Regions from separate parts of the Sphingobium sp. TKS genome, predicted to be linked through region 4. Evidence: riboswitches for the same ligand, from Rfam matches in the RefSeq annotation. Region 4 holds a riboswitch; each other region holds the start of a gene.
The links. Region 4 has a riboswitch for cobalamin ahead of K426_RS06185 (TonB-dependent receptor plug domain-containing protein). Riboswitches for the same ligand answer to the same signal wherever they lie in the genome.

Region 1 (2,196 bases), on a different replicon from region 4:
AAACATGCAGCGAGCCGTCGACAAGGGGTGCAAGCCGGGTGGCGAGGCCGCGGGTCGCGACGCTGGCCTGCGGACAGGCTGGTGCGCCGGGACATGCGTCGATGCGGAGCAACGGGTCGGTGAAGGCGTGATCGGGGCTGGTCGTGCCGCCTTCGAGAATCAGGCCGCGCCATGGGGTAAGGCGCAGCGCGACAACGCCTTGCTGTCCGGCCAGAGCGGTGAGGCCGTCGGCGTCGAGCCGCCCGAAGGGGATGCCGTGAAAGGGACCGGGAGCCTGGGTGAGAAGCTGCGGAATCGGGCGTGCCGCAGCGGGAGCGACCTTGGGATGTGCTGGCAGCGAGGCTTTGTGCCGCGCCATGCGGCCGGAGGTGGCTCCGTCTGTTGCGAGGAACCAGCGGGTGAGCGCGATCAGGTCCTGGACGGCCGTTTCCGCAGTGGTGGGCGTGCCGAGGGCGTGTCCTTCGGCGCGGAGCAGCAGGGTGCCGGCTGAGCTGCGTTCGAAACGGAAATCGGCCGGTACGAGGGTCAGGCAGGGAGCAGGGCCGGTGTCGATGGCAATGCCGATCTTGGGAGGAAGGTCGGGCAGGTCGTCGAGACGGGCAAGCAGATTTTGGGCGATGTTTTCCGTGCCGTCTCCGGCGGACCAGTCGGGAGCGAGCAGGAAATTGCGGCGCGCCTCGCGGGCCGGATCAGGATCGGTGAGGCCGAGTGCGACAAGCTGCCCGAGCAATGCGGGGTGGCTTTGTTCCGTCACGCCCCGGACCTGAAGCGCGGCGCGGTTGGTGAGGTTGATCTGGCCGTTGCCGTGGCGGCGGACGGCATCGCTGAGGCCGATAGCCTGGGCCACCGTCATGCGGCCGAACGGAGGGCGCACGCGCACGAGCAGGCCATCGCCCGCCATCATCGGGCGCCATGCCGTCGGACACCAGCCGCGAATGGCGGCGGATGATGCGCTCTGCGCGTCTGGCACCGGACTTCACCTCCCACGTCGCAACGACGACTGGAGGATGCTTCCCCAGCCGCTTATCCGTCGCTCGTGCGGAAAACCGAGCCGCGACCATCCCCTGGGTCATGGCTAGAGCGACCTTTGCGTTCGGCAGGTCTCCTGGCTTGCGGGTCATAGCCTTGGCAGGGGGCCTTCCCGGATTGCTCCAGTGGCTGGCCGTCCCGGGTTGATGGGGGTTGGCCGGTCCTTGCCTTGCTCGCCGCTCACAGTTGCAGGGACAGCCACGGATTAGGGAGTTTCATCCCGCACCGCGTTCCCATTTAAGCCCCTTGCGGGGCACCGACGCGATCGATGGAGCGAACATATGCCCGCTCCGGATGCGGTTCATACGCGCAGAGTGGGGGAAAGGGAAGTGGGGAGAATTTGCTCCCTTACGCGGGCGGGAGGGGAATGGTCAGCGAGTCACGATCGCGGAATGCCAATCGGTGCGATGCTCCCAGCCGCGCCGTTCCAGTTCCGGCGTCGCTTCCTCGCTCACCGGATAGCCGAGGCACAGCAGGCCGAGGCAGCGCCAATTTTCCGGAATCTCCAGCATCGCATCGACTGTGGGACGATCCAGGATCGACACCCATCCCATGCCGATGCCACGCGTGCGGGCGGCCAGCCAGACCGTGTGAATCGCCATCACGCAGCTATAGCGGCGTGCCTCCGGCATGGTGATAGCGCCCAGCTTATGGCCGGTTTCGGTGCCTTCGTCGCAATAGACGGCGAACAGCACCGGCGCCTCGCGCAGACCGTGCAGTTTCAGGCTGCGGTAGAGCCTGTCTTCATCGCCTTCATAAATCTTGCCCGCCTTGATGATCTGGGCGTCGACATGGACGGCGAGATCTTCGCGCAAGGCGGGCGTGGCGATCCGGACGAAGCGCCAGGGTTGCGACAGCCCCACCGAGGGAGCGCTGTGCGCGAGGGCGAGGAGTCGTTCGACCTCATGTTCATCCAGCGGATCGGTCAGAAAATGGCGCACGTCGCGACGCAGGTGCACCAATTCCTCGAAAGCGGCGATGTCGAAGGCAGTGTGTGTCAGAATTCGATTCCTGGCTGAGCCTTCACGCCGCTGCGGAAGGGATGTTTGACAAGGGTCATTTCGGTGACGAGATCGGCCGCCTCGATCAGCGCTTCGGGCGCGTTGCGGCCGGTGATGAGGACGTGTTTCATTTCGCTTCTGGCGGTCACGGCTTCCAGCACCTCTT
Region 2 (2,196 bases), on a different replicon from region 4:
AAAACCGCCCATCGGGGTTCGGGCATAGCCCGCGATGATGATGTCCCGGTCGTGTATATCGGTCATATCTTTCTCCTCAACGGGTGCCCGGGCCACCGACCGCCTTGGGCGGGGTCATGCCCATGAGGCCGAGTCCGGCCATGCCCCGAATCGCAATCTGGATTTCCGTCGGCATCGTGCAGCCTCTTCCCCTATCGCGGAGGCACGTGCAACGGTCAGCGCTCTTGATCCCGGGCAGCGGAACCGCGGCGGTTGGGCATGGCGAGACAGAGGCGGATGAGAGTGGTGACATAGGACGTTGGCCAACATGGCCATAATATCCGCCAGAGGCGCCGCCGTTCCATCGGGAGCGCCAAGCGGCGCGAGAGACACCCAGCGCGGGCGGCTCAGCGGTCGTTGGTGTCGGAAGGGATGTGCGCGATCAACCTGTTGACCCGCATATCGTTTTCCGCCGTGCAGGCGAACAGCCGACAGATCCAGTCCATCCAGCGCGTCAGAATAGCCATGACCCTCTCCCTTATTTTGTCGGATGATAGCAGTTTGGGGAGGTGAAGAGAAGTCTAACCATGGTAGCGCCGCCGCATATTTCCGTGCCGCGGCGTCAGGAAAGACCATGCCTTTCTACCCCCCTTGCGATGGGACGACGGGGTCTTTATCAGCATCGGCGCGACAGGTTCCCCGAAAGGGGATGAAAAGGGAAGTCGGGTGGAAGGCTCGCGCTGCCCCTGCAACTGTAAGCGGCGAGCGATCCGGCCATCACGCCATTGGGACAAGGTTCCGAGAAGGCGGCCGGGAAGCATCGACCCGTGAGCCAGGAGACCTGCCTGACGCAGTCGTTCTTCGACCGGACAGGGTGCGCCGGCCGAACGGGGTTTTCCCTCGCGAAGCGACAGCCATCGCCTTGCCGGCGTGATCGAGCAGGGGGGAGTTTTGTCGCCTGTCCGGTGTCGGCCTGTCCTCCTCTGCCTGGTTTCCTGGCCGGGCATTTGCCGTCGGGCTGGAGGAAGCGGAATGACTGATATGTGGAGCTGTCGCTGATGTTGCGGGCCGTCGGGCGCGGGGCGTCGGTGGTGGTCTGTTCGACCTGCCGTCTGTCGGCGGAGAGCAGGGAGGATGAGTATGGTCGGCGTGGCGGCGCATTGCTGACCGAGGCGCTCCAAAAAATGCAGGAGAGCGACCCCGCCTATGCGGCGGTCGCGGTGCAGGACATGCCCTGCCTCTTCGCCTGCCAGCGCCATTGCACGGTGCATATCCGGGGAACCGGCAAGATCGGCTATGTGCTGGGCGACTTCACGCCGGACGAGGAGGCCGCCCGCGCCATATTGGATTATGCGGTGCGCCATGCCGCAAGCGAGGAGGGCGTGGTGCGCTATGCCGACTGGCCGCAGGGGGTGAAGGGGCATTTCATCGTCCGTACGCCGCCCGAAGGCTTCGTCTGCTCATGATCCGTTTCGATGATCGTGCGGCCTTTGCCGCCGCGCTGGCGGATTTGCCCGTGCGGGACGAAAGCGCCGTCGCAGCGGCGGCGGCGCGGCAGGCGGTGCTGACGAAGCCCGCCGGATCGCTGGGGCGGCTGGAAGAGATCGCCCTGTTCATGGCGGGCTGGCAGGGCCGGGAGCGGCCCCGGGCCGAGCGCATCCGCGCCGCGATCTTCGCGGGCAATCATGGCGTGGCGGCGCGGGGGGTCAGCGCCTTCCCGGCAGAGGTCACGGCCCAGATGGTCGCGAATTTCCGCCATGGCGGCGCGGCGATCAATGCTTTGGCGCAAGCCTGCGGCGCGGAGCTGACCGTGGTGGCGCTCGATCTGGAACGGCCGACTGGAGACATTTGCGTCGAAGCGGCGATGAGCGAGGCGGACTGCCTTGCCGCGATCAATGCCGGGGCGGCGGCGGTCGAACCAGGCCTCGACCTGCTGCTGCTGGGCGAGATGGGCATTGCCAACAGCACGCCAGCGGCGGCGCTTTGCGCGCAGGCCTTTGGCGGCGCGGCGGCGCATTGGGTCGGGCGCGGCACGGGCGTGGACGGCGATGGACTGGCGCGCAAGGCCGAAGCGGTGGCGCAGGCGCTGGCCCTGCACGGGGCGCATTGCGCCGACGCGTTCGAAACGCTGCGGCGGCTGGGCGGGCGCGAGATCGCGGCGCTGGCCGGTGCGGTGCTGGCGGCGCGGATGCTGCGCGTGCCGGTGATGCTGGACGG
Region 3 (2,196 bases), on a different replicon from region 4:
GTCCAGATGCCGCCGGTCAGGCCCAGCTTGTCGCCCAGCAGCGCCGCAGCCTCGATCCCGCCGATGAGCAGCGCGACCAAGGCGGACACCAGCGTGATGGTGATGTTGTAATAGAGCTTGCGGATCGGCTTCACGAAGGCCCATTGATAGGCGCCCATCATCAGCGCGCCGTCCGCCGTGTCGATCAGCGCCATGCCCACCGCGAAGAGCAGCGGGAAAATGAGGACGGTCGATATCGAAAGGCCGCTCGCCGCCTGGCCAGCCGACAGGCCGAGGATCGCGACTTCGGTGGCAGTGTCGAAGCCAAGCCCGAAGAGAAAGCCGAGCGGGGCCATATGCCAGCTCCGCGTTATCAGCCGGAAAAGCGGGCGGAAGATACGGGCCAGAAAACCACGTGAACCAAGCAGGATATCCATATCTTCATCGATATAGAGCCCACCGTTGCGAACATGATTGAAGGTCTTGAGAACCGATCTCAGGATGATCAGGTTCATCGCGGCGATGGTGAAAAGGAAGGTCGCGGAGGCGATTGTTGCAATGGTGCCGCCGATCGCGCCCGCCGCTTCGACACGGCTCAGAGCATTGGCGGCAATGGCGATGGTGACGGCGGCGATCAGAACGATGCCGCTATGACCGATGGCGAACCAGAAGCCGACGGTCAGTGGGCGCTGGCCGTCCTGCATCAATTTACGGGTCACATTGTCGATGGCGGCGATATGGTCGGCATCAACCGCATGGCGCAGGCCCAGGCTCCAGGCCAGCAGCGCTGTGCCCAGCATGACCGTATCGCCCGCGAAGATCGTGAAGGCCCATGCCCATGCGGCCAGATTGGCGGCGATCAGCGCGGCGAACATGGCCGTGGCACGGCGGCGCAGCAGGCCGGCCGATTCCATCGGGCTGGAACGGGCCAGTGCATTCAAAACAGGTCTCATCAGGGCGATCCCCCGTCGGCGTCAGCGAAACCGGACGGGACCTGCCTTCATGCCGGACGGACGCGCTTGCGCCCGGCATGCGGACAGCAGCTCCCGCTGCGTAAAGCGTCGCTCAGACGGAGTACCGTGCCGCGGCCATCCCCTGGACCAAGGCAAGAGCGACCAGACGCAGGCAGGTTTCCTGGCTCACGGGTCTCGGCTCGACGCATGGCCTTCCCAGGCCTCGCAGGATTTAGCGTCCGGCCCAGTGGCTGATTCTCCGGCGGTCCGAAGAATCGATATGCGTCTCGCTCACCGCTTACAGTTGCAGGGACAGCCGCGGATTCATCACCGCATTCCCTATTAAGCCCCTTGGGAGGGCACCGGCGCGATCAGTGAAAGCTGGCCGAGGCTGGCTTTCGCCGGACTGCATAGAGGCTGGCGTGGAGAATTGGAAGGGGGCGACGCGCTATGCCGGCTCAGGCGCCGTTCCGGTCTCCGCCGCCATGCGTTCTTCGAGCAGGGTCTTGAGGAAGGCCTGGCCGGTCGGCGACAAATCCTCATTGTGGATCAGCCAGAGCGAACTCATGACCGGCACGTCGAAAGCACGGTGGATCACATTGTCGACGTGCAGCCGCGCCATGGACTGAGCGATCACAGTGGGGCCGAAGCCCGCCGCGACCAGTCCAAAAAGGGTCGCGAGGCTGCGGGCCTCATGGGAGATTTTGGGTGCGAAGCCCGCCTTCTCGCACAGGGCGAAGAAATGCTCGGTAAAGCCCGCGCCATTGGGCGCGCCGTACAGCACCAGCGGTTCGTCGGCCAGGTCCGCAATGCTGGGCGGGGCCGACCGCAGCGCCAGCGGATGATCGGTGCGCAGGGCCAGCACCATCTCTTCCGTGAGCAGGCATCGCGACACCATGCCTTCGGGCAGGACCGGCGGCTCGTAGTTGCGCACGATGCCGAGATCGAGCTGTCGACTACCGACGCTTTCGACCTGCTCGTCACGGCCCTGTTCGCGCAGGATCAGCTCGACATTGGGATAGGTTTGGCGGAAGCGGTAGAGCGCGCGCGCCACAGGGGGCACGAAGGGGCCGGACGTGGTGAAGGCAAGGCCAAGATGACCGATCTCGGCCCGCTGCGCCATGCGGGCGATCTGGGCGGCGCGTTCGGCCTGGGCGAGGGTCTGGCGGGCCTCCGGCTCGAACAGCCGGCCCGCTTCGGTCAGGCGTACACGGCGGCTGGTGCGGTCGAACAGGCGGACGCCAAGCTCATCTTCCAGAGCGCG
Region 4 (2,196 bases):
ATGCTGAAAAGGCCAAGCGCATCGCTTCCCGCACCTGATCGTCGTTCACCACCAGGCCACCGGACAGCAACGCCCGATTGATCGGAAAGGTCAAAGCCCCCGGGGTGGGTGACAGCAAGGCATCGCAGATCGACCGTGCATCGGGCGAGACGCTTTCCCGCACGCCGCTGGCGAGCGCCCGCGCCGTATCGTCGAACCCTTCCGGCTCGACCGCATAGATCGCCACGCCGGGCTGCCGCGCTTTCACCACCGTCGCGATCCCCGACACCATGCCGCCGCCGCCGCAATTGACGAGGATCTGCCCGATCTTCGCGCCCCATTCGGCCGCCTGCTCCATTATCTCCAGCCCGATCGTCCCTTGCCCCGCCATGATGAAGGGATCGTCGAAGGACGGCACCAACACCGCGCCGCGCTCGGTCGCCAGCGTCGTCGCGATCTCCTCCCGGTTTTCGGTGAAACGGTCATAGGCGACGATTTCCGCGCCCAGCGCCCGCGTATTGGCCGTCTTGATGGCGGGCGCGTCGGCTGGCATCACGATCGTCGCCGCGATCCCCAGCAGCCGCGCGGCAAAGGCCACCCCCTGCGCATGATTGCCCGACGACCAGGCGACGACCCCCGCCTTGCGCTCCGCCGCGCTCAATCGCGCCAGCCGGTTATAGGCGCCACGGAATTTGAACGAACCGCTGTGCTGCGCGCCCTCGAACTTCACCAGCACCCGCCGTCCGCAGCGCTCGTTCAGCACCGCATTCTCCAGCAGCGGCGTGCGGATCGCCGCCGGCGCGATGATCCGCGCGGCGTCCTCGACATCGGCGGCGCTAATGGCGAACGGCATGCAATCTCCCTCCGTGGCCGCCTCTTGGCATGGCCAATGCTTTCCCTTATGGCGCGGGGCGCGGGCGGGGCAAACCCCGTACGCAAAGAAGATCGCGCCGGTGCCCGAAAGGGCTGAAAACGGGAATGTGGTGCGGACGGGAAACCGTCCTATTCCGCGGCTGTCCCTGCAACTGTAAGCGGTGAGCGCGATGCATTTCGGTCGAACGACCGGCCACTGGGCGACAAGTCCGGGAAGGCGTGCATCGCTGCATTGACCCGCGAGCCAGGAGACCTGCCGGCGCATGGTCGCTCTTGCCCTGGCCCAGGGGTTGGCCATGGCACGGTGTTTTCCGTCTGAGCGACGAAGCGGCGCAGGGCCGCATCGGTGCGGGGGGAGGGCATTGGCGTCGACTTCCCCCAGTTCCGACCGCGCGAGCGGATGCCCTGAGCCATGAAGTCGCAGCGGCGCTCAGGGAAACAGATATAATGTTGAAAGCCACCATCTCTCTTGCGGCTCTGCTCGCCGCCACGCCCGCGCTCGCGGAGGATGAGATCATCGTCACCGCGCTGGGCATCGAGCAGCCCCGCGACGAAGTCGGCCAGGCCGTCACCGTCATCGACGCCGAAACCATCCAAACGCGCCAGAGCGTGAGCGTCGCAGACCTGCTCGCCACCACGCCCGGCGTCCGCTTCAACCGGGCCGATGCGGTCGGCGGCGTCACCGGCATTTCGCTGCGCGGCGCGGAAACGACCCAGACGCTGGTGCTGATCGACGGGGTGAAGGTCAACGATCCCAGCAGCATTGGCGATGCCTATGATTTCGGCAATCTGCTGGTCGGCAACATCCGCCGGATCGAGGTGCTGCGCGGTTCCAACTCGGTGGTCTATGGCAGCCAGGCGATCGGCGGCGTCGTCAACATCATGACCGGCACGCCCGCCGAAGGATTCGCGGCCAACGCGTCGGTCGATTATGGCTATAGCGATACACTGAATGCCAAGGCGGATGTTTCGGGCACCAGCGGCATCGCATCGGGCGGCCTTGGCGTCGCCTATTTCCGCACGGACGGCATCTCCGCCGAGGCTGGCGACGCGGAAAAGGACGGTTATGAGAATATCGCCGCCAACGCCAAGTTGAAGCTCGACTTCAGCGATGCCTTGAGCCTCGACCTGCGCGGCTATTATATCCATGCCGATCTCGACACGGATCTCTTTTCTTTCCCCCCGATAGACCGGACCGCCACCAGCACGCTTGATCAATATGTCGGCTATGCTGGCCTGAACCTCAGGCTGTTCGATGGCAAGCTGACCAATCGCGCGGCGGTGACATGGTCCCGCAACGATCGCGACTACACCTCCATTTTCGGCCCTTATGGCTATTCGGGC

Region 1: another riboswitch for cobalamin. It lies ahead of K426_RS22330 (cobalamin biosynthesis protein CobG); the one in region 4 lies ahead of K426_RS06185 (TonB-dependent receptor plug domain-containing protein).
Region 2: another riboswitch for cobalamin. It lies ahead of K426_RS22465 (DUF1636 domain-containing protein); the one in region 4 lies ahead of K426_RS06185 (TonB-dependent receptor plug domain-containing protein).
Region 3: another riboswitch for cobalamin. It lies ahead of K426_RS22305 (HoxN/HupN/NixA family nickel/cobalt transporter); the one in region 4 lies ahead of K426_RS06185 (TonB-dependent receptor plug domain-containing protein).

The regions. Positions count from the first base shown of each region.
Region 1 covers NZ_CP005084.1:317,190-319,385, reverse strand. The annotation lists gene K426_RS22330 (cobalamin biosynthesis protein CobG) at 1-904, opposite strand, end outside; cobalamin riboswitch at 1,078-1,305, opposite strand; gene bluB (5,6-dimethylbenzimidazole synthase) at 1,401-1,970, opposite strand; gene cobO (cob(I)yrinic acid a,c-diamide adenosyltransferase) at 2,027-2,196, opposite strand, start outside.
Region 2 covers NZ_CP005084.1:346,486-348,681, reverse strand. The annotation lists gene K426_RS22470 (acetyl-CoA C-acyltransferase) at 1-66, opposite strand, end outside; cobalamin riboswitch at 655-842, shown strand; gene K426_RS22465 (DUF1636 domain-containing protein) at 1,038-1,445, shown strand; gene cobT (nicotinate-nucleotide--dimethylbenzimidazole phosphoribosyltransferase) at 1,442-2,196, shown strand, end outside.
Region 3 covers NZ_CP005084.1:309,634-311,829, reverse strand. The annotation lists gene K426_RS22305 (HoxN/HupN/NixA family nickel/cobalt transporter) at 1-932, opposite strand, end outside; cobalamin riboswitch at 1,087-1,314, opposite strand; gene K426_RS22300 (LysR substrate-binding domain-containing protein) at 1,381-2,196, opposite strand, start outside.
Region 4 covers NZ_CP005083.1:1,231,849-1,234,044, forward strand. The annotation lists gene K426_RS06180 (threonine ammonia-lyase) at 1-832, opposite strand, end outside; cobalamin riboswitch at 914-1,127, shown strand; gene K426_RS06185 (TonB-dependent receptor plug domain-containing protein) at 1,300-2,196, shown strand, end outside.